Regions from separate parts of the Mesorhizobium sp. M2A.F.Ca.ET.043.05.1.1 genome, predicted to be linked through region 1. Evidence: predicted binding sites of a transcription regulator. Region 1 holds the regulator's gene; each other region holds the start of a gene.
The links. Region 1 encodes LexA, which represses DNA repair genes until DNA is damaged. Its sites were predicted from a motif close to TGTTCNNNNTGTGTTCNG; they were not measured.

Region 1 (10,408 bases):
CACCAGTTCGTGCGCATTGGCGACAACGCCTTCATCGGCGGCTGCTCGGCGGTTGTCGGCGATATCATTCCCTATGCGATCGCCGCTGGCAATCGCGCCAAGCTGCGCGGCCTGAACATCATCGGACTCAAGCGCTCCGGCCTGCCGCGCTCGGAAATCTACCTGCTGCGCAAGGTTTATCGGTCGATTTTCGACCGTTCCCGCAGCGTCGCGGAGAATATCGATCTCGCCAGGGCGGAATTCGGCTCCTCGTCTCCTGCCGCCACGAAGATGATCGACTTCATCGCCAGCGGCGGCAAGCGGCACTATGCGGTCCCGCCGCTGAAGGGTGGTGGCGACGATGACAGCGGCGATGACGAGGTCTGAGCGCGCCGCATCAGGGATCCAACTCGCGCCGGGCTCGAAGGTCGGCATCATTGCCGGCGGTGGCAGCCTGCCCGTCGAAGTCGCCGACGGCCTGGTGAAGCATGGTTTTGCGCCTTTCATCATCATCGCCGCCGGTGAGGTCGACCGCGAGGCCGACTTTGCGGCCTACGATCAGGAAAAACTTGCGCTGGAGGAGATCGGGCGGCTGTTTCCCTTGCTGAGGCGCCAGGGCATCACCCACCTCGTCCTTGCCGGCGAGATCAAACGCAGGCCGCGGTTGAGCAAGATAAGGCCGACATTTGGTCTGCTGGCGATAATTCCCTTAGTGGTCAGAGCCTTGCGGCGCGGCGATGATGGCCTGTTGAAGATGTTGACCCGAGCCCTCGAAACGCGAGGCGTCAAGGTCGTCGGCGCGCACGAGGTCGTTCCGGAACTGACGGCGGGCGAAGGCACATTGACGGCGACCGGACCAAACAAGTCCGACTGGCGTGACATCGAGGCCGCTCGCAAGGCGGCCAAGGCCATCGGCGCGCTCGATATCGGCCAGGCGGCGATTGCGATCGGAGGTCGCGCCGTGGCGCTGGAAGGCATCGAGGGCACAGCCGGTCTGCTCGACAGAATGCGGGATTTGCGCGGTCATGGCAGGCTGGCCGGCAAGGCGCGGGGCGTGCTGGTCAAATGCGCTAAGCCGGGTCAGGAATTGCGGGCCGACTTGCCCACCATTGGCCCGCAGACGGTCGAGGCAGCGCATGCGGCAGGCCTTGCCGGCATAGCCGTCGAGGCCGGCCGTTCGCTCATCCTTGAAGGCCCGACCACGCTTGCTCGCGCGAACGCCTTTGGCCTTTTCATCGTCGGCCTGCCCGCGACGGAGCTGGCCAAACGGGGAGCCGCTGATGGCCGCTGACAAGCCGCTCAAGCTCGCGATCGTCGCCGGCGAGGAATCCGGCGATCTGCTCGGCGCCGACATCGTGCGGGCGCTCGAGCGTACGACCGGCCGCAAGGTTCAGCTTGTCGGCATCGGCGGCCGGCACCTGCAGCAATTGGGGCTGACGCCGCTGTTCGACGGCGGAGAGATCGCGCTGATGGGTTTCAGCGCGGTGCTGCGCGACCTGCCGCGGCTGATGCGCCGCATCAGCCAGACGGCGGCGACGATCGCGGCCGAGCGGCCTGATTGCCTCGTCACAATCGACAGTCCCGACTTTTCGCTGCGCGTGGCGAAGAAGGTCCGCGCAATGGCGCCGGCCATCCCGATCGTTCACTATGTCTGCCCGAGCGTATGGGCTTGGCGGCCGGGCAGGGCGGTGGCGATGAAGCCCTATGTAGATCACATTCTCTGCATCCTGCCGTTCGAGGTGAAGGCACTTGCCCGTCTCGGCGGACCACCGGGCACTTATGTCGGTCACCGGCTGACGCGGGATCCTGGCGTGCTTGGCGCCGCCAAGGCGCAGAGCCAGCCGCGCGACCTCTCCGACGACCGTGTCAAGACGTTGCTGGTGCTGCCTGGCTCGCGCCGCGGCGAGGTTCGCCGGCTGATGGAACCGTTCGGCAAGGCGATGTCGGCGCTGCGCCAACGCGGCCATCGCCTGCGCCTGCTGTTGCCGACAGTGCCGCATGTCACCGAGCTGGTGAAGGCTTCGGTCGCCAGTTGGGATGACAAGCCGGAAATCATCACCGAGCCGGAGCGCAAATGGCAGGCCTTCGGCAAGGCCGATGCGGCATTGATCGCGTCTGGAACGGTGTCGCTCGAGTTGGCGCTTGCAGGCGTTCCGATGGTTTCCTGCTACAAGCTGGACCCGATTGCGCGCCAGCTGCTGCAGCATATGGTGACGACTTGGTCGGCCCTGCTGCCCAACCTGATTTCCGACCGCACGCTGGTTCCGGAATTCTACGACCAGTATGTCCGGCCGGAGAACCTTGCCCGGCAACTTGAGGCCCTGTTTGCCGACACCGGCATGCGTGCCTGGCAAAAGGCCGGTTTTGCCGAAATTGCCCGGCGCATGGCGACCGAACGGCCCTCCGGCGAGATCGCCGCGGAAGTGGTGATGGGGTGTATCAAGAGAGCGAATAGGGAGTAGCGAATAGCGAGTGGGGCTATCGGTTTGCCTTCTTTCCCTATTCGCTACTCGCTATCTCGCTATTCGCTCAATTACCTTTTCGCAATCGGCACGTAGTCGCGCTCGGTGGCGCCGGTGTAGAGCTGGCGCGGGCGGCCGATCTTCTGGTGCGGGTCCTCGATCATTTCCTTCCACTGCGCGATCCAGCCGACGGTGCGCGCGACCGCGAACAGAACAGTGAACATGGTTGTGGGGAAGCCGAGCGCCTTCAGCGTGATGCCGGAATAGAAGTCGACGTTCGGGTAGAGCTTCTTTTCGATGAAGTAAGCGTCGGTTAGCGCGATCTTCTCCAGTTCCATCGCGATGTCGAGCAACGGATCGTCCTTGATGCCGAGCTCGCCCAACACCTCGTGCGCGGTCTTCTGCATGATCTTGGCGCGCGGATCGTAGTTCTTGTAGACGCGATGGCCGAAGCCCATCAGCCGGAACGGATCGTTCTTGTCCTTGGCGCGGGCAATGAATTCCGGGATGTGATCGACATGGCCGATCTCGCCCAACATGTTCAGCGCCGCTTCGTTGGCGCCGCCATGCGCCGGACCCCACAGGCAGGCGATGCCGGCGGCGATGCAAGCGAACGGATTGGCGCCGGAAGAGCCGGCGAGGCGAACCGTCGAGGTCGAGGCGTTCTGCTCGTGGTCGGCGTGCAGGATGAAGATGCGCTCCATGGCGCGCGCCAGCACCGGATTGATCTTGTACTCCTCGCACGGCACGGCAAAGCACATGTGCAGGAAATTGGCGGCGAAGCCGAGATCGTTCTTCGGATAAATGAAGGGCTGGCCGATATGGTATTTGTAGGCCATCGCCGCGATGGTCGGCATCTTGGCGATCAGGCGCATCGAGGCGACCATACGCTGGTACGGGTCCGAGATGTCGGTCGAGTCGTGGTAGAAGGCCGACAGCGCGCCGACCACGCCGCACATGACGGCCATCGGGTGCGCGTCGCGGCGGAAGCCAGTGAAGAAGCGCGACATCTGCTCGTGCACCATGGTGTGGCGCGTCACACGATAGTCGAAATCCTCCTTCTGCGCCTTGGTCGGGAGCTCCCCGTAGAGAAGGAGGTAACAGACTTCGAGGAAGTCGCCATGCTCGGCAAGCTGGTCGATCGGATAGCCGCGATGCAAAAGGATGCCGGCGTCGCCGTCGATGAAGGTGATTGCCGACTCGCAGCTTGCGGTGGAGGTGAAGCCGGGGTCGTAGGTGAAGGCGCCGGTGGTGCTGTAGAGCGCGCCGATGTCGATGACGTCAGGCCCGGTCGACCCGCTTCGCACCTTGAATTCATGGGTCTTGCCGGCGAGTTCGAGCCTGGCGGTCGACTCGTGCGCCTTGCTGCCCGGTTCCAGTTTTGTCGCAGCTTCGCTCATTCTCAAACTCCCTTTGTATCCTCATGCCGGCAAGGCAATTCCTGCAAACGACACGTCGAAGTCACCGGAATGCGCGAACTCGCCACCGCATTTTAGGAGGTGCGTGCCAGATTGGGCCAAGGCCTAATGTTGCACTGCGAAACACACCTTTCAATGCCAATCTTCTTGGGCCAGTCCGCTCCTAATCGATTTGATCTCCAATGCGCGCCAGGCTTTCCTGGCGGCCCAGCACGGCCAGCACGTCGAACACGCCAGGCGATGTGCTGCGGCCGGTCAGCGCGGCTCTCAGTGGTTGGGCCACCGCGCCAAGCTTGTATCCGCCAGCCTGCGCGAACTCGCGGATCGAAGCCTCCGCCGAGGCGGCGCTCCACTCGCCCTGGACAGAAGACAACGCGCCATGCGCGCCGCGCAGAATCGCGCGCGCATCCGCGCTGAGCAAGCCCGCTGCCTTCTCATCCAGGGGCAGTGGCCGCTCGGCAAACAGGAAGGCCGCGCCGTCGACCAGCTCCACCAGGGTCTTGGCCCGCTCCTTGAGGCCGGGCATGGCGGCAAGCAGCTGCGCCTTTCGCTTGTCATCGAGCTTTGCGGCGAGCGCCGGGCCGCCTTCGAGATAGGGCAGAGTGGCGACGAAGATATCGAACAGCGCGCGATCGTCCATCTTGCGCATATGCACGCCGTTCAGCGCCTCGAGCTTGGCGAAGTCGAAGCGGGCAGCGCCCTTGTTGACGTCGCCGATGTCGAACCAGGCGATCATGTCCTTGATCGACATCACCTCGTCGTCGCCATGGCTCCAGCCGAGCCGCGCAAGGTAGTTGAGCAAGGCTTCCGGCAAATAGCCCATGGCGCGATAGGCCTCGACGCCCAGCGCGCCGTGCCGCTTCGACAGCTTGGCGCCGTCGGCGCCGTGGATCAGCGGGATATGCGACATCGACGGCACCGCCCAGCCCATGGCGTTGTAGATCACCGTCTGGCGCGCGGCGTTGGTCAGGTGATCGTCGCCGCGGATGATATGGGTGACGCCCATGTCGTGGTCGTCGACGACGACGGCATGCATGTAGGTCGGGTTGCCGTCCGAGCGCAGGATGATGAAGTCGTCAAGATCCTTGTTGGGAAAGCGCACCTCGCCCTGCACGCGGTCATGGACGACCGTCTCGCCCTCGGTCGGCGCCTTGATGCGGATCGCGCCCTTGACGCCTGCCGGCGCCTCGGACGGATCGCGGTCGCGCCACTGTCCGTTGTAACGCGGCGGCAGGCCCTTGGCTCTAGCTGCCTCGCGCATCGCCTCCAGCTCCGCGGGCGTCTCATAGCTGTAATAGGCCTTGCCCAGGCGCACGAGCTCCTCGGCCACCTCGCGATGGCGCGGGGCGCGCTCGAACTGGGAGACGGCGTCGCCATCCCAGGAAAGGCCAAGCCAGGTCAATCCGTCGAGAATGGCGGCCGTGGCGGCTTCGGTTGAGCGCTCGCGATCGGTGTCCTCGATACGCAAAAGCATCGTGCCGCCGGTGTGCCTGGCATAGAGCCAGTTGAACAGCGCCGTGCGCGCCCCGCCAATGTGCAGGTAGCCGGTGGGCGAGGGAGCAAAACGGGTGACGACCTTGTCGGACATGGAACTCTCGAAGAAGCACTGAGACGGCATATTTCGCGCGGGCTTTCGCGCGGTCGGCGTTCATGTACCATAGGCGGTCTGGGGCGCAAGGGGCAGACCCGATGGCTGGACGTGGCCGGGGCACGGAGGAGGGCGGGGAAACGATAGCAGGCGTCAGCGAGCGCCTGATGTTTGCCCATGCCGAGCCCGCTGAAGAAGCGCCGCTTTCGCTTCCAGAACTCCATCCGACCGCCGAGTTACCGCCGCCCGGTGGTCGTGCGCTGCAGCCAGCCTCGCCAACCGCTGTCGGCGGCCGGATCCGCAAACAGTTTGGCCGCGCTTCGCTTCCGGCGCTGCGCCGAAGCGTTGCGGTCGCTGCCAGCACTGAGCTCGACCGCGGCGTCGGCTTTCTGCTGGTGCCGGTGTTCCTGGCCGCCGGCGTCATCTATTACTTCTCGCTGAGCACCGAGCCCGATCTCTACAGGCCGCTTGCCGCCGTGGCTCTGATGGCTGTCTGCGCGGCGGTGTCGCGCTCCTGGCAGAAAGCGCACCTTGTCTTCATGGCATCGCTGTTCTGCGCGCTCGGCTTTCTCGCGGCCAAGGTGGAGACCTGGCGGATGGCGACGCCGATGCTGGGGTCCGAAATCCAGACCCGGCTGACCGGCCGCCTGGTCACCGCCGAAGCGATGGCCAATGGCCGTGTGCGGCTGACCATCGATCTGATATCCACCGAGCACCCGACGTTGCGCTACGCGCCGGACCGCGTTCGGCTGTCGGCGCGCAGGATCCCGCCCGGCATGACCGCCGGATCGATGCTGACCGGCTATGCCAAGCTGCTGCCGCCGACCGGTCCGGTCCGGCCGGACAGCTATGATTTTTCCTTCGACAGCTACTTTAGCGGCATTGGCGGCAGCGGCTTCTTCCTGGGCGACCCAAAGCTGTTAGCTCCGCCTTCGACGGCGACAACGGGGGCACCCTTCGGAGCGCGCATTGCGTCGGCCGTGGAAAACGCGCGCGAAGGGATCGCCGACCACATCCGGAGCAGCATCGGCGGGTCCGAGGGCGAGATCGCGGCGGCGCTGATTGTCGGCGTGCGCGCGGGCATTCCGGAAGCGATCAACGAGTCGATGCGACGGACCGGCATTTATCACATCATCTCGATCTCCGGCCTGCACATGGCACTGGTCGCCGGCACGATCATGTTCCTGCTGCGCGGCGCCTTCGCGCTGTTTCCCGATTTCTCGTCGCGCCAGCCGGTGAAGAAATACGCCGCGGCGATCGCGCTGGCCTCGATCGCCGCTTACCTCGTCATCTCCGGCATCGTGGTGGCGGCCGAGCGAAGCTTCATCATGCTTGCGGTGATGCTTGTCGCCGTGCTCTTCGACCGCGCGGCGTTGACGATGCGCAACCTGGCGATCTCCGCGATTGCCGTCATCCTTGTCTCGCCACATGAAGTGGTCGGCCCGAGCTTCCAGATGTCCTTCGCCGCCACCGCCGCCCTGGTCGGCGCCTATGCCGGCTTTGCCGATTATCGCGCCGGCAAAACGACCGCGCCGCCGGTGAAGCGTTCGTTTCTTGCGTTCCTGTCGCGGAAACTCGCGGTTGGCATGGGCGGCGCGGCCGTAACGTCGCTGATCGCCGGCAGCGCGACATTGCTGTTTGCGATCTGGCATTTTCAGCGCGTGTCGCCGCTCAGCCTGCTCGCCAATCTGGCGGTCATGCCGATCGTCTCGCTGATCGTCATGCCGTTCGCCGTGTTGAGCGCGCTCGCCATGCCGTTCGGCTTCGACGGTCCCTTCCTCTATGTGATGGGCAAGGGCCTGACAGCGATGATCGCCATTTCGGCATGGATTTCCGAGCGCTCGCCCCTCGATGCCGTGGGATTGATCTCGATCCAGTCGGTGCTGCTGGCGACAATCGCGCTCATCATCGCGACCATGGCCACCACCTGGCTGAGGCTCGCCGCTGTGCCCTTCGCGCTCGCCGCGCTGCTGGCGATCCCGCATGTGCGCACCCCGGACGTGCTGATCTCGGAGGACGCGCATCTCGTGGCGATGCCGATCGGCGGCGGCGAGCTTGCCGTCAACCGCGAACGCTCCAACGAGTTCACCACTGACAATTGGAAGCGGGCGCTGAAGGCCGAGGGCATCGTGCCGCCCGAGACATTCGCCAAGGACGCTCTCGATATCGCCGACCCGGTCGACCTGCCGCCCGGCTCGCCCTTCTACTGCACCGGCGACCTCTGCATTGGCCGGCATCCTTCCGGCGCGATCGTCGCGCTCGCCGAAAACCGCGACAGCGCACGGCCCGCCTGCGGCTTTGCCGACCTCATCGTCATCAACGATGCGACGGCCTACAATCCCTGTTGGGATCAGCGCGTGCTTGTCGTCACCAAGCGCCAACTGGCGCGTGACGGCAGTGCCGCCGTCTTCTTCGATCCACAATCGGCAACCGCGCGAGCAGCCATCCAATATGCCGTCGAGCAGCCTTACCGGCCCTGGCACGAGCAGCGGAAGTACGCGCGCGAGGCGAGGGGACTGCCGCCTTACGAAAAGCCTGAGAGGGCCAAGCCCTCGCAGCCGGATCAGTAGCGGCGGATCAGCCCGACGAGCTTGCCCTGCACCTTGACCCGGTCCGGCCCGAAGATGCGGGTTTCGTAGGCCGGGTTGGCGGCCTCCAGCGCGATCGAGGCGCCCTTGCGGCGGAAGCGCTTGAGCGTCGCTTCCTCATCGTCAACCAGTGCCACCACGATCTCGCCCGGACTTGCCGTGCTGGCGTTGCGGATGATGACCGTGTCGCCGTCGAAGATGCCAGCCTCGATCATCGAGTCGCCCTTGACCTCCAGCGCATAGTGCTCGCCGCCCATGATCATGTCTGGCGGGACCGAGATCGAATGCGTCTGGTGCTGGATGGCGTCGATCGGCACACCGGCGGCGATGCGGCCCATCACCGGAATGGACACCGCTGAAGCGGCGTCGTCATCATTGCTGGGTGTCGGCGTACGCGAGGGCGCTGCCGGCTTGACCTGGCGGCTTAGATTGCCCTGGCCGCCCTGGATGACGCTTGGCGAAAATTTCTTCGCGGCATTCAGGCCGGGAGCGATCGAGTCGGGCAGGCGCAAGACCTCCAGCGCACGCGCCCGGTTCGGTAGCCGGCGAATGAAACCGCGTTCTTCTAGCGCCGTGATCAGCCGATGGATGCCGGACTTCGAGGCGAGGTCGAGCGCTTCCTTCATCTCGTCGAAGGATGGCGGGATCCCGCTCTCCTTCAGGCGTTCATGGATGAACATCAGGAGTTCATGTTGTTTGCGCGTCAGCATTGGCGGCCCCCACGGGTTTCGAAACCAGAATCAGAAAAACAAACCCAGAACAAACACTATCTGTTCCAGTTGTGTTCCGCAACCGTTTAAAGTTTAATGAATTTCTTAAGGTGGGCGAAAGAATGTTGCATCGGACGGTGCCCGGCCGCCACCGGTTGGGCTGTGTCATTGATTCCGCTCGATTTTGCAATTCTCCTTATGCTGAATTGAGAGCCGACATCGTCGCGAAGGTGCTGAAGGGATCCAGTCAGCTGACGCAACCATGTGCCGTACCGTGAACGAAACGAACTCAAAATGCCAACCTGGGCTGCGATTCCGATCCTCAGCCTTTGCCGTCTATGGACCAGCTAACATAGGACAGAAGGTTCTTGCCGGGTTGCGGACGGTGATGGGACAACCGCCTTGGTCGCCGGAGGATGTAGCGGCCTGAGTCCGAAATGGAGGCGGTAGCACAATGAGGGGAATTCCCGATCTTGCCCAGGTCGAGGCGATGGATGCGGCGGACCCGCTGCGCCCCTTGCGCGATCGCTTCGTCCTGCCGGAAGGGGTGATATACCTTGATGGCAATTCACTGGGCGCCGCTTCGATCAATGTCTTCAACGAGATCGAGACGGCCGCGAAGCAGGAATGGGCGCAGGACCTCATCCGCGCCTGGAACACCGCCGGCTGGTTCGACATGCCTGTCAAGCTGGGCGACCGGCTCGGGCGTCTGATCGGCGCCGCGCCTGGCCAGACTGTGGTATGCGACACCACCTCGATCAACATCTACAAGGTCTTGCATGTGGCACTCGCAATGCGACCCGACCGCTCGGTGATCGTTGCCGAAGGCGACAGCTTTCCGACCGACCTCTACATGGCGGAGGGGGTGTCCTCGACGCGGCCCGGCACGGTGCTGCGGCTCGAAGGCGTCGATGCGCCGACGATCGAGGAACTGATCGACGACCGTGTCGCGATCATCCTGGTCAACCACGTCAATTACAAGTCCGGCCGGTTGCGCGATATGGCGGCCCTGACCCGCAAGGCCCATGACGCTGGCGCGTTGATCGTCTGGGACCTCTGCCACACGGCCGGCGCCCTGCCGGTGGATCTCGACGGCTCGAATGCCGATTTCGCCATCGGCTGCACCTACAAATATCTCAATGGCGGGCCCGGCGCGCCGGCCTTCATCTATGCCGCCACCCGCCATCATCCCGACATCAGCCAGCCGCTCAGCGGCTGGTGGGGCCATGCCCGGCCCTTCGCGTTCGAGCAGGGTTATGCCGCCGGCTCAGGCATCCGGCGATTCCTGTGCGGAACGCAGCCGGTGCTGTCGATGCGGGCGCTGAAAGGTTCGCTGGATCTCTGGGACGAAGTCGACATGACGGCCGTGCGCGAGAAGAGCGTCGCGATGACGGATCTGTTCATCCGGCTTGTCGAAGCCAGATGCGGCGCTTTCGGTCTCGAGCTGGAAAGCCCGCGCAACGGGGCCGAGCGCGGCAGCCAGGTGTCGTTCGCCCATCCGCATGGTTACCAGGTGATGCGCGCCTTGATCGAGCGTGGCGTGATCGGCGATTTCCGCGCACCGTCGACCGTCCGTTTCGGCTTCACGCCGCTCTATGTCGGCTACCGGGACGTCTGGGACGCCGTCGAGGTGCTGGAAGACATCCTGCGCACGGGCGCCTGG
Region 2 (10,408 bases), 2.3 Mb from region 1:
CTGCAGCAGGACGGCGCCGCCGCGACCAGCGCGCTGGCCACCGCGCTCGGCGCGACGCCAGGCTCCGAACCCGTGCATATGCGGCTGGCGCAAGGCTGGTCGGTGGAAGCCGATGGCGCCGACCTCATCCGCAAGGCGCTGGTGCTTTTGGCCGACCACGAGCTCAACGCGTCGACCTTCGCCGCCCGCGTCGCGGCATCGACCGGCGCGCCGATCGCCGCCTGCCTGCTCGCAGGTCTCGCGACGCTCACCGGCCCGCGCCACGGCGGCGCGGGTGCCGCGGCGATCGCGCTGGTCGAGGATGCGGAGCGGCTGGGTCCTGATGAGGCGATCACCCGCTGGCTGGCGCATGACCGGCCGCTGCCCGGCTTCGGCCATCCGCTCTATCCGGAAGGCGACCCGCGCGCCGAGGGCGTCTTCTCCGGCCTCGAGATCGACGAAGGGCTGTCGCGCCTTCGCAAGGGAGTCCTTGCGGCGACCGGCCTACATCCGAACATCGATTTTGCCCTGGCTGCTATAACGCGCAGCCTGCGCCTGCCGGCCGACGCGCCCTTCCGCCTGTTCGCGCTCGGCCGCAGCGTCGGCTGGACGGCGCATGCCATCGAGCAGGTGACCAGCAACAGGCTCATTCGGCCCCGCGCCCGCTATGACGGGCCTATTTGCGCGGGATGAAGGGGACTGATGGTAACATGTAGCGCCTCACAGTCAGGATGAAGCGCGCCAGGTTGTGTTGAGATTCAGGTCAGGCCGAGTCGAAAATAGTGGCTTTCGAGAACCGGAGCGGAGCGTACTTAAAGTACGTGAGCACCGGAAGCGCAGAAAGCCGCTATTTGCAGACCGGCCTCACCTGAATATCAACGCAACCTAAGACATCGTGTCGAGCTTGCGCTGCATTGCCGCAATCTGCGCCTTCAATTCCTGCAGATCGTCGGACTTCTCTTCCTTCTTCGGCGGCTCGGCCGGGGCCGCGGCATTGCTGCCGGCGGGCGGGAACGGCGTGAACATGCGCATGGCGTTCTGGAACATCTCGACATTGCGGCGCGTCTGTTCCTCGAGCGCCTTCATCGGCGTCTTCATCATGTCCATCGGCGTCTTGCCGAAGGCGCCCTTCATCTGCTCGCGAAACCGCTCCTGCTCCTTGGAGAAGGCGATCATCGACTGTTCGAGGAAGCTCGGCACGATCATCTGCATCTGATCGCCGTAGAAGGAGATGAGCTGGCGCAGGAACGGGATCGGCAGCATGTTCTGCCCGTCCTTGTTCTCCAGCTCGAAAATGATCTGCGTCAGCACCGGATGCGTGATGTCGTCGCCGGTCTTGGCGTCCTGTACCGTGAATTCCTCGCCCTTCTTGACCATCTCGGCAAGGTCTTCGAGCGTCACATAGGTGCTCGTGCCGGTGTTGTAGAGCCGGCGATTGGCATACTTCTTGATGACGATCGGGTCGTCTTTTGCGGCCATCCGGATCCTCCCCAGGACACCGGCACCTCTAGGAGTAAGCGGCCGGTAACGATTGCGCCTTCTGTTAAGGATACGCGCAAAAGCGTCACAATTCCAAGTGGTTTGTGCACTGCGGCATCAATTAATGCTGCACAGCCATTGCAAAATCCGCCGCGCGGCCAACGTCACGTTTACCGCGACCGGCGCGTGCTCTGCTTGCCGCGCATGGAGGCCATGCCCATTTCAGGTTTGACTCAGATCATTGAACGGGCAAGAAAAGTCTTCAACGATAGCCTAAAATACGACACCTCGAAGTCTGGAGAAGAAAATGGCCGCTTCCAATTCAATCGTCGTCGCCAGCGCCGCCCGCACCGCGGTCGGCTCCTTCAACGGCAGCTTCGCCGCCACGCCGGCGCATGAGCTAGGCGCCGTGGTCATCAAGGAACTGCTCGCCCGCGCGAGCGTCGAAGCCGCGGAGGTCGACGAGGTCATCCTCGGCCAGGTGCTGACCGCCGCTCAGGGACAGAACCCGGCGCGCCAGGCGTCGATCAATGCCGGCCTGCCGAAGGAAACCACGGCCTGGGGACTGAACCAGGTTTGCGGCTCGGGCCTGCGCGCCATCGCGCTCGGCATGCAGCAGATCGCCGCCGGCGACGCCAAGGTGATCATCGCCGGCGGCCAGGAGTCGATGTCGCTGTCGCCGCATGCCGAGCATCTGCGCGCAGGTGTGAAGATGGGCGACTACAAGATGATCGACACCATGATCAAGGACGGCCTGTGGGACGCTTTCAACGGCTACCACATGGGCAACACCGCCGAGAACGTCGCCCGCCAGTTCCAGATCACCCGCGAAACCCAGGACGAGTTCGCGCTTGCCTCGCAGAACAAGGCCGAGGCCGCGCAGAAGGCCGGCAGGTTCAAGGACGAGATCGTCGCCTTCACCATCAAGGGCAAGAAGGGCGACACCATCGTCGACCAGGACGAATATATCCGCCACGGCGCGACGCTCGACGCCATGACCAAGCTGAGGCCCGCTTTCGACAAGGACGGCACGGTCACCGCCGCGAACGCTTCCGGAATCAATGACGGCGCCGCCGGCGCGCTGCTGATGACCGAGGCCGAGGCTGCCCGGCGCGGCGTCACCCCGCTGGTCCGCATCGCTTCCTGGGCGACCGCCGGCGTCGATCCGGCGATCATGGGCACCGGACCGATTCCCGCCTCGAAGCGGGCGCTGGAGAAGGCCGGCTGGTCCGTCAAGGACCTTGATCTCGTCGAGGCCAACGAGGCCTTCGCCGCGCAGGCCTGCGCCGTCAACCAGGGCATGGGCTGGGACCCCTCGATCGTCAACGTCAATGGCGGCGCCATCGCCATAGGCCATCCGATCGGCGCGTCCGGCGCCCGCATCTTCAACACGCTGGTCTACGAGATGCGCCGCCGCGGCGCGAAGAAAGGCCTTGCCACGCTGTGCATCGGCGGCGGCATGGGCGTCGCCATGTGCGTGGAAGCGATCTGAACAGTCAATAGCGAATAGAGAGTAGCGAATAGGGAAGAAAAAGCGTCGCGGCGGGACATCGCCCCCTACTCGCTATTCGCTACTCCCTATTCGCTCAGTCGATTTCTAAAGGGAGGACCACATGAGCAAGGTAGCAATTGTCACCGGCGGAACGCGCGGCATTGGTGCTGCGATATCGGCCGCCTTGAAGAACGCCGGCTATTCGGTCGCCGCGAACTATGCCGGCAATGACGAGGCGGCCCGGAAATTCAAGGCCGAGACCGGCATCCCGGTCTACAAATGGTCCGTCGCGGACTACGATGCCTGCGCCGCCGGCATCAAGCAGATCGAGGCCGATCTCGGCCCGGTCTCGGTTCTGGTCAACAACGCCGGCATCACCCGCGACGCCATGTTCCACAAGATGACGCCGGCGCAGTGGAAGGAAGTGATCGACACCAACCTCTCCGGCGTCTTCAACATGACGCACCCGCTGTGGAGCGGCATGCGCGACCGCAAGTTCGGCCGCGTCATCACCATTTCCTCGATCAACGGCCAGAAGGGCCAGGCCGGCCAGGCCAATTATTCGGCGTCGAAGGCCGGCGACATCGGCTTCTCCAAGGCTCTTGCCCAGGAAGGCGCCCGCGCCGGCATAACCGTCAACGTGATCTGCCCCGGCTATATCGCGACCGAGATGGTCAAGGCGATCGACGAGAAGGTGCTCAACGAGCGCATCATCCCGCAGATCCCGGTCGGCCGCCTCGGCGAGCCGGAAGAGATCGCGCGCTGCGTCGTCTTCCTGGCCTCCGATGAGGCCGGCTTCATCACCGGCTCGACCATCACCGCCAATGGCGGCCAGTACTTCGCCTGACAGCATTTGGCGCCATGGCGGCTCCTGTTAGCGAGTAGCGAATAAGCGAATAGGGAAGAACGGCGGCGTCAGCGCGGCTCTATCGCTCCAACTTGCCTCAATTCGGGACGCAAAAGTTAACGGCCCGGCCGCGCTCTGTGCACAACCCCTCTGACAAACTGTGAATCCTCGGTGGGCAAGCTGTGGATAACACCATATCTAGGGGTGAACAAACCGGGAAACTTCCTGCATCTCTGATTCGTCTCCGATTCGTTCTGGCTTTGGCCGAGAAGTTAACGGCGGAGGGCGAAAAAATTACCCAAATCGTTAAAAGCGATTAAGAAAAATCAACAAATTCATAACCTTGACCACACGTCTCCAACCGACCGCGACCGTTCACCGGCAAAGGTTAACGGCGACTCGATCCCGGCGGAGGCAAAGCATGAATCGGGCCAGTTTCCCGATTCAGCATGTGGTGAGACTCACCGTCAAAAAATCCACATATAGCCGTGAACAAAACCTGAATCAGAACGAGTCAGCGATTCGTCGCTGATTCGTTCCAGACTCGTTCCAGCCGTTAACGACAGGCGGTTTTGACCGGGTCCGTCGATTCCCGCCTGCCTCAAAGAACATTCCGCTTTCGCTCGGCGTCCTAAATCCCTATGTGTCGGCTGTCACACGCGGCGGCGCCGCCGCGCTTCCGACCAAAAGCATGATCCCGGAAAGTGGGAACCGGTTTTCGGAGAAAGATCATGCTTGAACAATCGAAGCGGCAGAAACACTTATTTCCGAGCCGATGAACATCCAGCCGAAACACTCCCACCCGCTGATCCTTTCGGGCCGCGACGTGACGGCCGTGCTCGGCCCGACCAACACCGGCAAGACCCATCTCGCCATCGAGCGCATGGTTGCGCATGAAACCGGCATCATCGGCCTGCCGCTGAGGCTGCTTGCCCGCGAGGTCTATGCGCGCGTCTGCGAGAAGGTCGGCGCCCATAAGGTGGCGCTGATCACCGGCGAGGAGAAGATCGTCCCTGCCGGCGCGAAATATTCGGTCTGCACCGTCGAGGCAATGCCGCGCGAGACCGACGCCGCCTTCGTCGCCATCGACGAAGTGCAGCTCGCCGGCGATCTTGAGCGCGGCCATATCTTCACCGACCGCATCCTGCATCTGCGCGGCCGCCAGGAGACGCTGCTGCTCGGCGCGGCCACCATGCATGGCATCCTGCAGCGCCTGTTGAAGGGCGTATCGGTGGTGACCCGGCCGCGCCTGTCGCACCTTGCCTATGCCGGCTCGAAGAAGCTGACCCGGCTGCCGCGGCGCACGGCGATCGTCGCCTTCTCGGCCGACGAGGTCTATGCCATCGCCGAGCTGATACGCCGTCAGCAGGGCGGCGCAGCCGTCGTGCTCGGCGCGCTGTCGCCCCGCACCCGAAACGCCCAGGTGGAGATCTTCCAGTCCGGCGACGTCGACTATCTCGTCGCGACCGACGCCATCGGCATGGGCCTGAACCTAGACCTCGAGCACGTCGCCTTCGCCCAGAACCGCAAGTTCGACGGCTACCAATACCGCGACCTGAGCGCGGCCGAGCTCGGCCAGATCGCCGGCCGCGCCGGCCGGCACCTGCGCGACGGCACGTTCGGCGTCACCGGCCAGGTCGACCCGTTCGACGAGGATCTGGTCGCCAAGATCGAGGCGCACGACTTCGACCCGGTGAAGGTGCTGCAATGGCGGACCGCCGATTTCGATTTTTCCAGCCTCGACGCTCTCAAGCGCTCGACCGAGACCAATGCGCCGGTCGAGGGGCTGACCCGCGCGCTGCCGGCTGTCGACGCGCAGGCGCTGGAGCATCTGTCGAAGGACGGCGACATCCGCGCCTTGGCCACCGGCAAGGAGCGTGTCGCGCTGCTCTGGGAAGCCTGCGCGCTCCCCGACTACCGCAAGATCGCGCCGGCCCAGCACGCCGATCTTATCGCCTCCATCTATATGGACCTTGCGCGCCATGGCCATGTCGATGAGAATTACATGGCCGAGCAGGTGCGGCGCGCCGACACGACGGAAGGCGACATCGACACGCTCTCGCACCGGATCGCACAGATCCGCACCTGGACTTTCGTCTCGAACCGCCCCGGATGGCTGGCCGATCAGCTACACTGGCAGGAAAAGACGCGCGAAATCGAAGACAGATTGTCGGATGCGTTGCATGAGCGGTTGACGAAACGCTTCGTAGACCGCAGGACTTCCGTCCTCATGCGGCGCCTTAGAGAAAATACCATGCCTGAAGCCGAAATCAGCCCAACCGGAACCGTCCTCGTCGAAGGTCATCATGTCGGCGAGTTGCAGGGGTTCCGCTTCACCGCCGACCAAAGCGCCGGCGGCGAGGACGCCAAGGCGGTGCGGATCGCCGCCCAGAAGGCGCTCGCGGCCGAGTTCGATGCGCGCGCCGAGCGCTTTGCCGCCTGCGCCAATGGCGACCTGGCCCTGGGCTCCGACGGCGTCCTGCGCTGGATCGGCGCGCCGATCGGCACGCTGGTCGGCGGCGACGAGGCGCTGAAGCCGCGCCTTGTCCTGCTTGCCGACGAACAGCTGACCGGCCCTGCCCGCGACAAGGTCGCGGCGCGCGCCGAGCGTTTCGTCAATTTCCAGATCGAGTCGCTGCTGAAGCCGCTGGTTGATCTGAAGAATGCCGACCAGCTCACCGGCATCGCACGCGGCATCGCGTTCCAGCTGGTCGAGCATTTCGGCCTGATCAATCGCCGCGACATCGCCGAAGAGATGAAGTCGCTCGATCAGGAGGGCCGCGCCGCGCTGCGCCGGCTCGGCGTGCGCTTCGGCGCCTATCATGTCTTCGTGCCGGCGCTGATCAAGCCGGCTCCGGCCGGTCTGGTGACCTTGCTCTGGGCGCTGAAGAACGACGGCAAGGACAAGCCGGGCTTCGGCGACGTGGTGCATGCGCTCGCATCGGGCCGCACCTCGGTCGTCATCGACCCCGCCTTCGACAAGACCTTCTACAAGCTCGCCGGCTATCGCAATCTCGGCCGCCGCGCCGTGCGCGTCGATATCCTCGAGCGGCTTGCCGACCTCATCCGCCCGGCGACCAACTGGAAGCCCGGTCTCGGCCAGCGTCCGGACGGCGCCTATGACGGCCACGCCTTCATGGTGACGCCGCCGATGATGTCGATCCTCGGCGCCACCGCCGACGACATGGAAGAGATCCTGAAAGGTCTCGGCTATCGCTCCGAGGCGAAGCCGGCCGCCGAAGTGAAGGCGAAGCTCGAAGCCCAGGACAATGCCGCCCGCGAGGCGGCGGCGGCGAAGCTAGCGGCGGAAGAAGCGGCGCGTGCCGCGCAGACGACAGAGGCGCAAGCCGCGGTGGCAGAGGCAACAGCAGAGGGCTCGGAGCCGGCAGCCGTCGAAGCTCCGCCTGAAGCCGTCGCGGAAGCGGCGGAACCTGTCGCTGAAGTTCCGGCCGAAGCCAGCTCGGAAGTAGCAGCGGAACCTGCCGTTGAAGAGCCGGCAGAAGTTGCGGCCGAGGTCGCGGAAGAGGTTCCCACTGTGGAAGCCCCCGCTGCAGTGCTTCAGTCGGCCGAAGGCGCCGACGCCCTTACCTCCCCCTCGATGCGGGAGGGTAAGGCCGACGAAACACCGGCCGAAGCTGAAGAACCGAAGCCTGTCCTTCTGTGGCGCCAGGCGCGTTTCGACCATCAGCGCCCGCGCCAGCGTCACGACAACCGTCGCGACAATCGCCAGCGCGGTGACCAGCCGGCGCGGGACAGCCAGACGGGCGCCGCGGGCGGCCAGCCCGGCGACCGGCCGGCCCATGAAGGCCGCCGCGAGCAGCGCGACGGCACCGGCAAGCCGCGCTTCGACCGGTCGAAATTCAAGCCGAGGCCGGATGCGGGCGACCGCCGCGAGGGCGGTGAACGCCGCGAAGGGCGGCCGCAGGGCGATCGCCGGGAGGGCCGGCCTGACTGGAAGGGCAACAGGCAGGAAGGCAAAGGCAACGCTCCGGGCGGCAAGCCGGCCTTCCAGGACAAGCCGCGCGAGGAACGCCCGCAGCGCTTCGATCCGGATTCGCCCTTCGCCAAGCTCGCCGCCCTGCGCGACCAGCTGAAGAAATAACCTCGGTCGGTTGCGATGGTTGGAGAAGGCCGCCAGCGCATCGACAAATGGCTGTTCTTCTCGCGCGCGGTGAAGTCGCGGTCCCTGGCCGCGAAGGTCGTCGTCGCCGGACGCGTCCGCATCAATCGCGACAAAGCAGCGCAGGCCTCCGATCTGGTGAAGCCCGGCGACGTGCTGACCATCACGCTCGAGGGCCGCATCCTGGTCTGGAAAGTGCTGGATTGCGGCACACGGCGCGGGCCGGCCGATGAAGCGCGGTTGCTTTACCAGGACATGTCGCCGGCGCCGACTCCCAAAGGCGGGGCCGTTGCGGACGCCATTCCGGCGCTGCGCGAGGCCGGCAGCGGCCGCCCGACCAAACGCGAGCGCCGGCAGACCGACCGTCTGCTCGGCGACGATTGAAACATAGCCGGCCCAGCGCGTGGCCGGAGAAATTCCGCGAAACTGCGCGGCGATAAGGCTCGGTGACGCCGATCCGCTCTTCCGGCCGGAATTCCTTTCCGGCCCTCCGGCTCCGCCGGCAATCCCTACCCTTGCATGCGGCGGGCAAAGGCGTTACCTCAGCCAAAAAGCCCAACAAAATGGGACGTTCCGGAGCCTGCAATGACCTATGTCGTGACCGACAATTGCATCAAATGCAAATACATGGACTGCATCGAGGTCTGTCCGGTCGACTGTTTCTACGAGGGCGAGAACATGCTCGTCATCCATCCCGACGAGTGCATCGACTGCGGCGTGTGCGAGCCCGAATGCCCGGCGGACGCGATCAAGCCGGACACCGAGGGCGGTCTCGACAAATGGTTGCAGGTCAACGCCGAATACGCCGAGAAGTGGCCCAACATCACGGCCAAGAAAGAACCGCCCGCCGACGCCAAGACCTTCGACGGCGAGACCGGGAAGTTCGAGAAATATTTCTCGGCCGAACCCGGCGAGGGTGACTGAGAAAGAGGCCGATAGCCGTGGCATGACGCGGCGTAACGGGGCCGACACAAATACTGTCTTGACAGGCAGCACTGCCGCTTGGCGTTAGCGAACGCGGCAAAACCTTGATTCTTCCGACTTTTTGTGTTACATAAGCAAAACATGCCGGTGACACGACGTCGATTTATGGCGCTAACGCCCCAAATCACTGAAAGGTGAGCTTTTAATTCCGGACCAGAGCGATCTGGGGCAGGCGGTCGCATTCGTGCGATATGCCGGCCCCCTGCTTTTCCGGTGGGTTCATCCTGTTGCGCGGCTAACGGTCGGCTACCGCCGGCCCCATGGGTTCGCGCCGGCATGATGCCGGCGGCACAACTAAGGAGTTCAGGGCGTAATGGCAACGATCACCCCGCAGAAGAAGTCCACCGCGGCCCGCCACGGGTTCAAGACCGGCGAGTTCATCGTCTATCCGGCGCATGGCGTCGGCCAGATCGTGGCGATCGACGAGCAGGAAGTTGCGGGTCACAAGCTGGAACTGTTCGTCATCGATTTCCAGAAGGACAAGATGCGGCTGAAGGTGCCGGTCGCCAAGGCGACCTCGATCGGCATGCGCAAGCTGTCGGAAGAGGATTATGTCGACCGCGCGCTGAAGGTCGTGCAGGGCCGCGCCCGCATCAAGCGCACCATGTGGTCGCGCCGCGCCCAGGAATATGATGCCAAGATCAATTCCGGCGACCTGATCTCGATCTCGGAAGTCGTCCGCGACCTCTACCGCGCCGACAACCAGCCGGAGCAGTCCTATTCCGAGCGTCAGCTCTATGAAGCCGCGCTCGACCGCATGGCTCGTGAGATCGCCGCGGTGAACCGCATGTCGGAGACCGAGGCGGTGCGTCTCATCGAGGTCAATCTCAACAAGGGCCCGAAGCGCGGCGCCAAGGCCGACAACGAAGAATCCGAACAGGAAGAAGCTGCCTGAGCTTTTTCGCCTGTACGTTACGAAGAACCCGGCCTCGCGCCGGGTTTTTTGTTTCTGAAAGGCCCATCGAAGGTTACGCGCCTCCCCCTTCCTTCTGCGCCTCCTCCTGCCTGAGCGAGGCAATGAAACGTTTCGTCCGCTCGCGCTCCGGATTGTCGAACACGACCGAGGCCGGACCCTTCTCGACGATCGCTCCGGCATCGAGGAAGACGACCTCCTCAGCGATCTTGGAGGCGAGCCTGAGATCATGCGTGGCCATCACCATGGTCGTGCCCTCGCGGGCCAGCTGCCCAAGCACGTCGACCACTTCCTGAGCCAGTTCCGGATCGAGCGCCGAGGTCGGCTCGTCGCACAGCAGCACGCGCGGCGACGGCGCAAGCGCCCGGGCGATCGCCACGCGCTGCTGCTGGCCGCCCGACAGCGTTGCCGGCCAGGCATCGGCCTTGTGCGCCATGCCGACCTTTTCGAGCAGCGCCATCGCTCGCTCGCGCGCCCTCGGCTCGGGCCATTTCAGCACCGTCACCAGCCCTTCCATGACATTCTCGATCGCCGTGCGATGCGGGAAGAGCTGGAAGTTCTGGAACACCATGCCGGTCTGCAGGCGTATGCGCT
Region 3 (10,408 bases), 350 kb from region 1:
CTATTTCGCCGGAACGGCGCTGGTGCTTGGCTCCTGGTGGGGGCTGGCATCGGTGCTCGTCTTCATCGTCCTGCTCGCCATCCGCACCTTCATCGAGGAAAAGACTTTGCGGACCGGCCTGCGGGGATACGACGATTACGCCGCGCGCGTTCGCTACAAGCTGATCCCGATGGTCTGGTAATCTCAGGTGCCCGACGCCTTGGCGCGGGCCAGCAAACGCTCCGCCAGGCGCAGATGCGGCCGGTCATACATCTTGCCGTCGATGCCGACGACGCCCGGGTTTCCCGCCGCGGCGAAGGCGTTGACGATCGCCTGCGACCGCTCGACCGCTTCGGCGGAGGGCGTGAAGGCGGTGTTGATGACCGGCACCTGCGCCGGATGGATCGCCATCTTGCCGGTGAAGCCGTCGCGCTCGGCCTCGCGGCATTCAGTCTCGAAGGCGGCCATGTCGCGGAAATCGGGAAAGACGGTGTCGATAGCAGCGACTTCCGCCGCTCCGGCCGCCAGAATGGTCATGCTGCGCGCCAAGCGGAACACGTCGGTATAGCGGCCGTCCTCGTCGCGGGCCGTCCGCGCGCCGATCGCGGCAGACAAGTCCTCCGCGCCCCAGGTCAGGCCGGCGAGCCGCGCGCTTGCCCCGGCATAGCTCGCCGCAGCAAGCACGCCGGACGCGGTCTCGGTGATGATCGGCAGGATTCTCATGGCGCCATCCGGCAGTCCGTTTTCGGCCTCATGCACCCGAAGCTTCGCCGCGAGCTGCTGGACATCCTGCCCGCTGTTCGACTTGGGCAGCATGATGCCGTCGGGCTTTGCCGGCACGAGGGCTGCGAGGTCGTCGTCGGTGAGTCCGGTGGACAGGTCGTTGACCCGGACATAGACGGCGGGACCCGTCCGGCGCCTTTGGTTCGAGATGAAGCCAGCCGCGACCGCGCGCGCCGCGCCCTTGTTCGCGGCGGCGACGGAGTCCTCGAGATCGACGATGACCACGTCGGCGCCGGCCTCGAATCCCTTTTCCAGCTTGCGCTCGGAATCGCCGGGCACGAACAGCAACGAGCGCATCAGGCCGCCTTCTTCAGCATCATCGCCTGCCTAGTGCATTTGGCGACAAGAACGTCGTTCTGATTATAGGCGCGGTGCTCGAACTCGACGATGCCGCGATCGGGCTTCGACTTGGACTCGCGCACGGAGACGACCGTCGTCTCGACCCGGATGGTGTCGCCATGGAAGACGGGGTGCGGGAACACCGTTTCCTTCATGCCGAGATTGGCGACCGTTGTGCCGACGGTGATGTCGTTCACCGAAATGCCGATCATGAGGCCGAGCGTGAACAGCGAGTTTACCAGCGGCTTGCCCCATTCGGTTTTCGCGGCGAAGTCGAAATCGATGTGCAAAGGCTGCGGGTTGAGCGTCATGACTGAAAACAGCATGTTGTCGCTCTCGGTCACGGTCTTGCGCAGCGTATGATGGAAGACATGGCCGACGACAAACTCTTCCAGATAAAGCCCGGCCATGATCCATCTCCTGCAATTTCACCGCTTGATAGGCGTTGGCTGCGTCTCCATCAAGCCGGTTAAGAAATATGGTGAACCGTTCGTAAACCATTTCCAGCCTACCGTTCACAACGGGGCCGGGGACATTCCGGCAAGGGCGTAGCTGGTCGGCATGGTTGTTTCGCACTTTCTAAAATGGATTGATACGGCAAGGGTTTCCGAGCGTGCCGCCGCCGCGAGCGCGCTGGCGCGAGCCTATATCAATTCCGATCTGCCGTTCGAGGATCGCTGCGCCGCCGAGGCGGCGCTGACGCTGCTTCTGGACGACGCTTCGTCAAAGGTACGCCAGGCGCTCGCCGAGGCGCTGTCGATGAGCCATCACGCGCCGCCGCAGGTGATCAGCGCCCTGGCCGCCGACCAGCCGGAAGTGGCGGCGCTGGTGCTGGCGCGTTCGCCGCTGCTTACCGATGCCGATCTGGTCGAGCGTATCGCCTGCGGCCAGAAAGCGACGCAGACGCTGATCGCCAACCGTCCGGTCGTCTCGATGTCGCTGGCGGCGGCAATCGCCGAGATCGGCGAGCCGGAAGCCTGCGCGGCTCTGGTCGGCAATAGCGGCGCGGAGATCGCTTCGCTCAGCTTCCGCCGCATGGCCGAGCGGCATGGCCACCTGCCGCTGATGCGCGAAGCGCTGATCGCGGATCGCCGCCTGCCGGCCGACTGTCGGCATATGCTGCTGGTCAAGCTCGGCGAGACCCTGAAAGGATCGCCGCTGGTGCTGGCGATGATGGGCGCGGCGCGCGCCGATCGCGTCATGCGCGATGCCTGCGTGAAGGCCTCGGTGACGCTGATCGAGGGAACCCGCATGGAAGAGCATGCCGCGCTGATCGAGCATCTGAGGCTGCGCGGCGACCTCACCGCCAGCTTCATCATCCGCACCATCGCGCATGGCAAGGTCGACTTCTTCGGTTCGGCTTTGGTGGCTTTGGCCCGACAGTCCGAGCAGCGGGTGACGGCGCTTCTGGCCGGCGGGCACGACGTGGCGCTGCAGGCGCTGTTCCGCAGCGCCGGACTTGCTCCGGCGACGCATGGCATCATCCTGCGCGCGCTGAAAGTCTGGCGCGAGGTCGCCAACGGCCGGCGTGTCGCCGGCGTGCAGGAAGTGAGCTGGCTGATGCTGAAGGAACTCGGCGGCCAATCGGCCGAGGGCGATCTTGCCGGACTGGTGAAGTCGATCCATCTCGACGCGCTGCGCGAAAACGCGCGCGGGCACGCGCTGGCGATTGCCGCGGCCTAGCGCTTATCGGGTCTCAACTGAGCTCCTGGGCAAGTCCGACAAGAAGCCCTTCAGGCCCACGGATGTAGCAGAGCCGATACACGTCCTTGTAGCGGACCACCTCGCCAACGAGCTCGGCACCGTGCTTGCGAAGCCTCTCCAGCGTGTCGTCGATGTCGTCCACGGCGAACATGACGCGGAGATAGCCTAGGGCGTTCACCGGGGCATTGCGGTGATCCGCCACGACCGATGGCCTGAGGAAGCGGGACAGTTCCAGCCGGCTGTGGCCGTCCGGCGTTCGCATCATGGCGATCCCGACATGCTGGTCGCCCAGTCCGGTGACACGTCCGGCCCATTCCCCTTCGATCGTGGCACGCCCTTCGAGTACAAGGCCGAGCTCGTGAAAGAAATCAACCGTCGCGTCGAGGTCCTCGACGACGATACCGATGTTGTCCATTCGTTTGAGCGCCATCTGTCCACCTAAGTATCGACCAGTCTGATAAGGGACCTTTCGGATCCGGTCCGACCTGAAACGCGACATGTCCCTATTTGTTCAGGCACGACCCTTTGCAAAGAAATCCGGATAGTCCTCCATCGCCGCGGCAATGATGCGCAGCGAGGCGGCGATCCGCAGCATTTCGAGCCGATCGCTGCGTTCGCCAATGCTGGCCGCATATTGCCTTGCCACCGCGATGGTCGCGGTCTGCGGCTCGCCCGGCCGCCGGAACAACAATTCACGCGCCAGGCCGCGCAGGAAATTGCCGATGGATTCGACTGTCTCGCGCGGCACGGCGGAGTCCAGTTGCGCATGGCGCAGCCGCAGCACCTCCAATCCAACGGTGACGGCGGCGATGCTGCCGCCAAGAATGGGGTCGCCCCTGCGGCCCGTTCGCTGCACCTGCGGCATCAACTGGTTGATCCGGTCATAGGCGAGGCTTTCGAAAGCCGAACGCCGAGGTATCCGCTCATGCAGGCAAAGCCGCGCCAGATCCTCGCGCATCGCCTGCGAGATACGCTCCACGGTGACCCAAGGGTCGGCGGGCAGCACGACGATGAAGACGCCGATGGCGATCAGAATGCCGACCAGGATCGAGGCCGAGCCCGCGAAGAACGGCCCGGGATCATAGATCATCTGCTGATGCGGGCTGAGGAAGGCGAGGAAGTTGATGGCGAAAGCGGTGGCGACGCCGACATGGCGTGGATTGGCCATGCCGAGCGCCGCAGGCACCAGGATCGGCACGACGAAGAGCATGAACCAGCCGAAGCCCGGCAGCGCCGGCAGCGCGACCTGGCCGACCAGAAAGGCAAAAGGCAGCGCGATCAGCGTGCCGGTGAAGAAACCCCAGGCCGACTGCACGGGATCGGGACGCGTCGCGAACAGGCTGGAGACCACCGCGACGAGGATGACGGTGCCGGCCGCTTCCGACCATTTGGTCGTCAACCAGAAGACGGCGACGAGCAGCGTCGCGAGCGCGGCGCGCACGGCGTTGCGCCACGCGGCCTGATAGTCGCGGTGGACGACCAGCGCCGGCTGGCTTCGCTCATTCGATTTCCGGGAGACTGGCGAGCGAAGCGCATCGAGGCCGTCCAACACCTGTTTCAGCGCTTCGGCAAAATCACCGGCAATGGTGAGGCGAGTGATGGTGCCCACCTTGTCCTCGGCGGCATCGTTTGCACCGGCATCGTCGGGAAGGGCCGGCACCTCTCTGGCCTTGCCCGCGATCGCGTCGAGCCGCGCCACCCAAGGGCCCGTGTCGTCGAGCGCGCCGGGTGTCGCCGCCAGCTCGCCGACAAAGGCTTTCAAGTCGCGTCGCATCGGGATGAGCGCCGCATTCTTTGGCGCGCGGTGGCTGTGCAGCGTGCGCGCCGCCGACAGCGCCCACAGAAGCTGACCGATGGTGCGCCGCACCGGGTGGGCGCGGGGGGCGAAGCTCGGCGCTTCCAGGCGCGCATAGGTGCGCATTTCAGCGAGCGTCTGGGCGTCCGTGATCAGCTTTCGCTGGAGCGCGGCAAGGCTTGCCGGATCGCCGCCGGAAAAGGCGCCGCCGGCATATTCGGCGAGGTCGAGGATGCTGCGCTTCAGCCGGGAGATGATGGCGTCGGCCGCGAGCTTCGGCAGGATCAGCCGGCTGGTGACGCCGGCGCATAGGATGCCGAGCACGATCTCGGCGCAGCGCGCAATGGCGAGATCGACAACGACGATCGGTTGGCCGAGCGCCGGCAGGCTGATGATCATCGCCGTGTAGCCGGCAAGCGCCGCGCCATAGGCCTCCGGGTTGCGCAACAGCGAGGATACGAGCGTGCAGATGCCGACCCAGAGCGCCAGGACTGTGATCAGCAGCCAGGGATTGGCGCCGGACAGGGATGTTATGCCGATCGCGGCCAGGCCGCCGGCCAGTGTGCCGAGCAGCCGGTAGAAGCCCTTCGCCAGCACCATTCCGGCCACCGGCTGGGCAACGATGAACACCGTCATCATCGCCCATTGCGGATGGTCGAGCTTCAGCGCGTAGGCGGCAAGCAGCGCGATCAGCCCGGCCGAAACCGTGCGCAAGGCAAAGATCCAGTCCGAACGGGTCGGCTGCGTCAGACCGCTTAACGATGTCTCGACAAGCTCTTTCAGACGCGTCCAGGTCACATTCGTCTCCGTACAGGAGCCTTTATGGACCCTTCCGCGATCAGATATCCAGCACGTCCGTCTCGGCGAATTCGGCGCGCTCCTGGATGAAGCGGAAACGCGCTTCGGGCTTGGTGCCCATCAGCGCGTCGACGGCATCCTTGGTGGCCTGCTCGGCGTCGATCACGTCTACCCGCAGAAGCGTGCGCTTCTTCGGATCCATCGTGGTCTCCTTGAGCTGCGAGGCCATCATCTCGCCCAGGCCCTTGAAGCGGCCGATCTCGACCTTGCCGCGTCCGGTGAATTCGGTGCGCAGCAATTCGTCCTTATGCGCGTCGTCGCGGGCGTAGCCGACCTTGCCGCCCTGCCGGATCGAATAGAGCGGCGGCACGGCCATGTAGAGATGGCCGCCGCGGATCAGGTTCGGCATCTCCTGGTAGAAGAAGGTGATCAACAGGGAAGCAATATGCGCGCCGTCGACGTCGGCGTCGGTCATGATGATCACGCGGTCGTAGCGCAGGTCCTCGTCGCGGTACTTCGAGCGCGTGCCGCAGCCGAGCGCCTGGATGAGGTCGGAGATCTGCTGGTTGGCGGCAAGCTTGTCGTTGCCGGCGCTGGCGACGTTGAGGATCTTGCCGCGCAACGGCAGCACCGCCTGGCTGGCGCGGTCGCGCGCCTGCTTGGCCGAGCCGCCGGCCGAGTCGCCCTCGACGATGAAGATCTCGGCGCCGGCGGCCGCGTTCTGCGTGCAGTCGGCGAGCTTGCCCGGAAGGCGCAGCTTGCGCACGGCGCTTTTGCGCGAGACTTCCTTTTCCTGGCGGCGGCGCACGCGCTCGTCTGCGCGCGCGATGACCCATTCGAGAAGCTTCGAGGCTTCCTGCGGATTGTCGGCAAGCCAATGGTCGAACGGGTCGCGGATGGCGTTTTCGACGATGCGCATCGCCTCGATGGTCGCCAGCCTGTCCTTGGTCTGGCCGACGAATTCCGGCTCGCGGATGAACACCGACAGCATGCCGGCGGCCGAGATCATCACGTCCTCGGTGGTGATGATCGAGGCGCGCTTGTTGCCGATCAGGTCGGCATAGGCGCGCAATCCGCGCGCCAGCACGTTGCGGAAGCCGGCCTCATGCGTGCCGCCTTCGGGAGTTGGAATCGTATTGCAGTAGGAGTTGAGGAACCCGTCGCCGCCGAACCAGGTCACCGCCCATTCCAGCGAACCGTGGCCACCCTGCTTGTCGCTCTTGCCGGCAAAAACCTCGCGCGTGACCTGGAACTCGTCGCCCAGCGTCGCCTTGAGATAGTCCTTCAGGCCGCCGGGGAAATGAAACTCGGCCTTGGCCGGCGTCTGGTCTTTCTCCTTGATCAGCGACGGATCGCATGTCCAGCGGATCTCGACACCGCCGAACAGATAGGCTTTCGAGCGCGCCATGCGATAAAGCCGCGCCGGCTCGAAGGCCGCGCCCTTGCCGAAGATCTGCTCGTCGGGGTGAAAGCGGGTCCTCGTGCCGCGGCGGTTATGAACCTCGCCCAGATGCTCGAGGCCGCTGATCGGGACGCCGCGGGAAAAACGCTGACGGTAGAGCTGGCGGCCGCGCGCGACCTCGACCTCGAGGTGGTCGGACAGCGCGTTGACGACCGAAACACCGACGCCGTGCAGGCCGCCGGAGGTCTCATAGACCTTGGAGTCGAACTTGCCGCCCGAATGCAGCGTCGTCATGATGACTTCGAGCGCCGGCTTCTTGAATTTTGGATGCGGATCGACCGGGATGCCGCGGCCATTGTCGGTGACGGTCAGGAAGCCGTCGGCGGAAAGCTCGACATCGATGAAGGTGGCGTGGCCGGCCACGGCTTCGTCCATCGAATTGTCGATGACCTCGGCGAACAGATGGTGCATCGCCTTGTCGTCGGTGCCGCCGATGTACATGCCCGGACGGCGCCGCACCGGCTCGAGACCCTCCAGCACCTCGATATCGGCGGCGCTGTAGCTTTCGCTGCCGTCGCGGGCGGCGGTCGAGCGCTTCGCGGCCTGCACCAGCGGATCGGCGGGGCGCGAGGGGGCGCGCACCGGCTGTGCCTGCTTTTCCATCTTGCCGAAGAGATCGTTGCTGTCGTCCATGCTGGGCCTAGCGTCCGATAATGCGAATCACGGCTCGATACTGCCACGCTTTTGGCGGGCGAACGAGTTCCTGTTCCGTTCAGGGATCAAACTGTCTCTTATTCCAAAACCATTCGATAACCAAGCCGGCCGAAATAGGGCGATCGGCGGGTCACGGGATTCCTGATTCTTTAACATTAACGCCTAGCGTGGGGCCCAAACCAACAAAAGACCACGGGCGTCAGGGGTTTCGTTGTGCGGGGCAGGGCCATAACCATGATCGGTATCGCAGCCGTCTTCGGCGCGATCTCGATCTTTGCGGCGGATTTTTGGGTCAAGAGCCAGGCAAAGGCTCAGTCCGAGATCAAGGTGGTCACGGTCGAAGCTCCGCAGCAGCCCAAGGTCGAATTCAAGACCATCGTGGTGGCTCAAGCGCCGCTGCGCTATGGAATGGAGCTCGGACGGCCGCAGCTCGCCGAGATCCCGTGGCCGCAGGATTCGCTGCCGCAAGGCGCTTTCCCGACGATCGACAAGTTGTTTGCCGACGGCAGCCGCGTGGTGCTGTCGCCGATCGAGGTCAACGAACCGGTGCTGCTCACCAAACTGTCGGGACCGAACGGTCGCGCCACGCTTTCCAACATGCTGTCGCCGGGCATGCGGGCCGTCACCATCCGCACCGACGAAATTGCCGGTGTCGGTGGCTTCGTCACGCCGGGAGACCGGGTCGACGTCGTCCTGACGCGCGATGCGGGAGACATCCAGGAAGTATCCAAGAACGCGCAAGGGGCGGCCGGCTCGACGGTGACCTCCGAGATTGTGGTCTCCGACGCCAAGGTGCTTTCGGTCGGGCAGGGCGCCGACGAGCGCAAGACCGAGCCGCAGGTCGCCAATTCAGTGACCATCGAGGTGACCAACGAAGGGGCGCAGAAAGTGGCGCTCGCCCGCACCGTCGGCACCTTGTCGCTGTCGTTGCGGTCCGCGGCCGACGCCAGTGCCGGCAAAGGCGGCCTTACGACGATCTCTTCCTTCGGCGGTTCGGTTGCCGCAAACGCCGAGGCAAGTGCGGCCTCGCTCGTCAATGCGGTGACGAAGGACCAGGACGAGCCGAAATTCAGGACGGTGATCGTGACGCGCGGCGAGAAGGTCGAAGAATACAAGGTTCCTTCACGGGAACCGCCGCAGGAACTGCAGCAATAGCCGGTGGGGACCGGCGGGGACGGGGCAAGATGTTCGGGTTTGATGCATTTCGGACGACCGGGGGATGGCGTCTTCTCGGCGCGATCGCGCTCGCGGCAGCTATGCTTGGCGCCGCCGCGCCGGCAAGGGCGGGCAATGACGTCGTCTATGTCTCGGCGAACAAGAACGCCTCGATCAAGGTCGCCAAGGGCAAGCCGAAGACGATCATGACGAGCGCCGCCTTCTACCAGATCGTCATCGGAGATCCGGAGATCGCCAACGTCAACCCGCTGACCGACAAGTCCTTCTATGTGCTGGGCAACAATCTCGGCACCACTGGTATCGCCCTGTTCGACCAGAACAAGCAGCTTGTCGGCACCATCGACATCGAGGTGACGCTGGATACTGACCAGTTGGCCAGCACCATCCGCGCCAGCGTGCCCGACGCCAAGATCAAGGTGGGCTCGGCAAACGGCCGCGTCGTGCTGTCGGGCGAGGCCGAGGACGCGGTCGCCGCCGACAAGGCCAGCAAGATCGCCTCGCGCTTTTCCGGCAATGAGGAAGTCATCAATTCGGTGAATATCTCGTCGTCGCAGCAGGTGCAGCTCAACGTCCGCTTCGTCGAGATCAACCGCCAGGCCGGACAGGATCTCGGCGCCAAATACGCGGCCAATTTCGCTTATGGCATCGGCAACCGCAAAGTCGTGCTTAACCCGGACGGGGGAGATGTGCCGGCTGCCGGAACGGGCGAGATCATCGGCAGCCTGCTGTCCAACGGCTTGTCGATCGACATCGCCATCAAGGCGCTGGAGGAACGCGGCCTGGCGCGGCGGCTCGCGGAGCCGAACCTGATTGCCCGCTCTGGCCAAACGGCGAGCTTCCTTGCCGGCGGCGAGTTCCCGATCCCGGTTTCCGAGGACAATGGCAAGATCAGCGTCACCTACAAGAAGTATGGCGTCGGCCTCGATTTCACGCCGACGGTGCTGAAGGACGGGCTGGTGAGCCTCGACATCGCGCCGGAAGTGTCCTCGATCGACCCGTCCGCTTCCATCCAGGTCAGCAGCGGCATTTCCATTCCCGCCTTCATCGTGCGCCGCGCCAGGACATCGGTCGATCTCAAGAACGGCCAGAGCTTTATGATCGCGGGCCTTTTGCAGTCTCAAAACGACATTTTCACCTCGCGCCTTCCGGGGCTCGGCAAGCTGCCGGTCCTCGGTCCGCTGTTCTCCTCGAAATCCTATCAGCGGCGGGAGACCGATCTGGTGATCATCGTCACGCCTTATCTGGTCAAGCCGGTCGATCCGTCGAAGAAGATGGTCGAACCGACCGACGGCACCCGGCCGGCAAGCACCGCCGACTATTTCCTCAACAACACCGAGGAAGTGGACGCCTCGGCGCCGAAACGTCCGCTGGCATTCGCCGACGGCGGCGCCGCCCGCTCCGTATCGGCCACGTCCGGCCACTTCCTCGACCTGCCGAAGGACTAAGGCCATGCGCATCGCCCTTTGGACTGTTCTCTTGCTGACCGGGCTCGCCGCCGGCTGTACCAGCGACGACTATGTGCGCACCGAAGGGGTGACGCCGGGGGTCGGCAACGCGCAGGCATCCAACACCGCCATGCAGATGGTCGATCCGTGGAAGTACGGCGTCCAGAACACAAGGCTTCTCGTGCCGGCTCAACGTCCGGGTTCCGAGACTGTCGCCGTCGGCGCGAAAGCCGGCGCCGCGTCCGCGCCGACATCATCATCAACGACATCGAA

Region 2: EJ069_RS28800 (helicase-related protein) is a predicted target of LexA. The motif match lies at 4,332-4,349, and genes of this name have one in related genera.
Region 3: parE (DNA topoisomerase IV subunit B) is a predicted target of LexA. The motif match lies at 7,559-7,576, and genes of this name have one in related genera.

Annotation. Positions count from the first base shown of each region.
Region 1 covers NZ_CP034446.1:1,557,635-1,568,042, forward strand. Annotated here, with positions in the region: gene lpxA (acyl-ACP--UDP-N-acetylglucosamine O-acyltransferase) at 1-366, shown strand, start outside; gene lpxI (UDP-2,3-diacylglucosamine diphosphatase LpxI) at 353-1,270, shown strand; gene lpxB (lipid-A-disaccharide synthase) at 1,260-2,441, shown strand; gene gltA (citrate synthase) at 2,513-3,841, opposite strand; gene gltX (glutamate--tRNA ligase) at 4,023-5,447, opposite strand; gene EJ069_RS07475 (ComEC/Rec2 family competence protein) at 5,549-8,017, shown strand; gene lexA (transcriptional repressor LexA) at 8,011-8,745, opposite strand; gene kynU (kynureninase) at 9,200-10,408, shown strand, end outside.
Region 2 covers NZ_CP034446.1:5,981,438-5,991,845, reverse strand. Annotated here, with positions in the region: gene EJ069_RS28820 (citrate synthase) at 1-672, shown strand, start outside; gene phaR (polyhydroxyalkanoate synthesis repressor PhaR) at 865-1,458, opposite strand; gene EJ069_RS28810 (acetyl-CoA C-acetyltransferase) at 1,766-2,950, shown strand; gene phbB (acetoacetyl-CoA reductase) at 3,072-3,797, shown strand; gene EJ069_RS28800 (helicase-related protein) at 4,573-7,899, shown strand; gene EJ069_RS28795 (RNA-binding S4 domain-containing protein) at 7,915-8,301, shown strand; gene fdxA (ferredoxin FdxA) at 8,503-8,841, shown strand; gene EJ069_RS28785 (CarD family transcriptional regulator) at 9,215-9,796, shown strand; gene EJ069_RS28780 (amino acid ABC transporter ATP-binding protein) at 9,870-10,408, opposite strand, start outside.
Region 3 covers NZ_CP034446.1:1,205,359-1,215,766, forward strand. Annotated here, with positions in the region: gene EJ069_RS05710 (isoprenylcysteine carboxylmethyltransferase family protein) at 1-181, shown strand, start outside; gene EJ069_RS05715 (CoA ester lyase) at 184-1,059, opposite strand; gene EJ069_RS05720 (MaoC family dehydratase) at 1,059-1,511, opposite strand; gene EJ069_RS05725 (DUF2336 domain-containing protein) at 1,663-2,784, shown strand; gene EJ069_RS05730 (VOC family protein) at 2,798-3,235, opposite strand; gene EJ069_RS05735 (FUSC family protein) at 3,317-5,398, opposite strand; gene parE (DNA topoisomerase IV subunit B) at 5,439-7,493, opposite strand; gene cpaB (Flp pilus assembly protein CpaB) at 7,749-8,669, shown strand; gene EJ069_RS05750 (type II and III secretion system protein family protein) at 8,771-10,135, shown strand; gene EJ069_RS05755 (hypothetical protein) at 10,140-10,408, shown strand, end outside.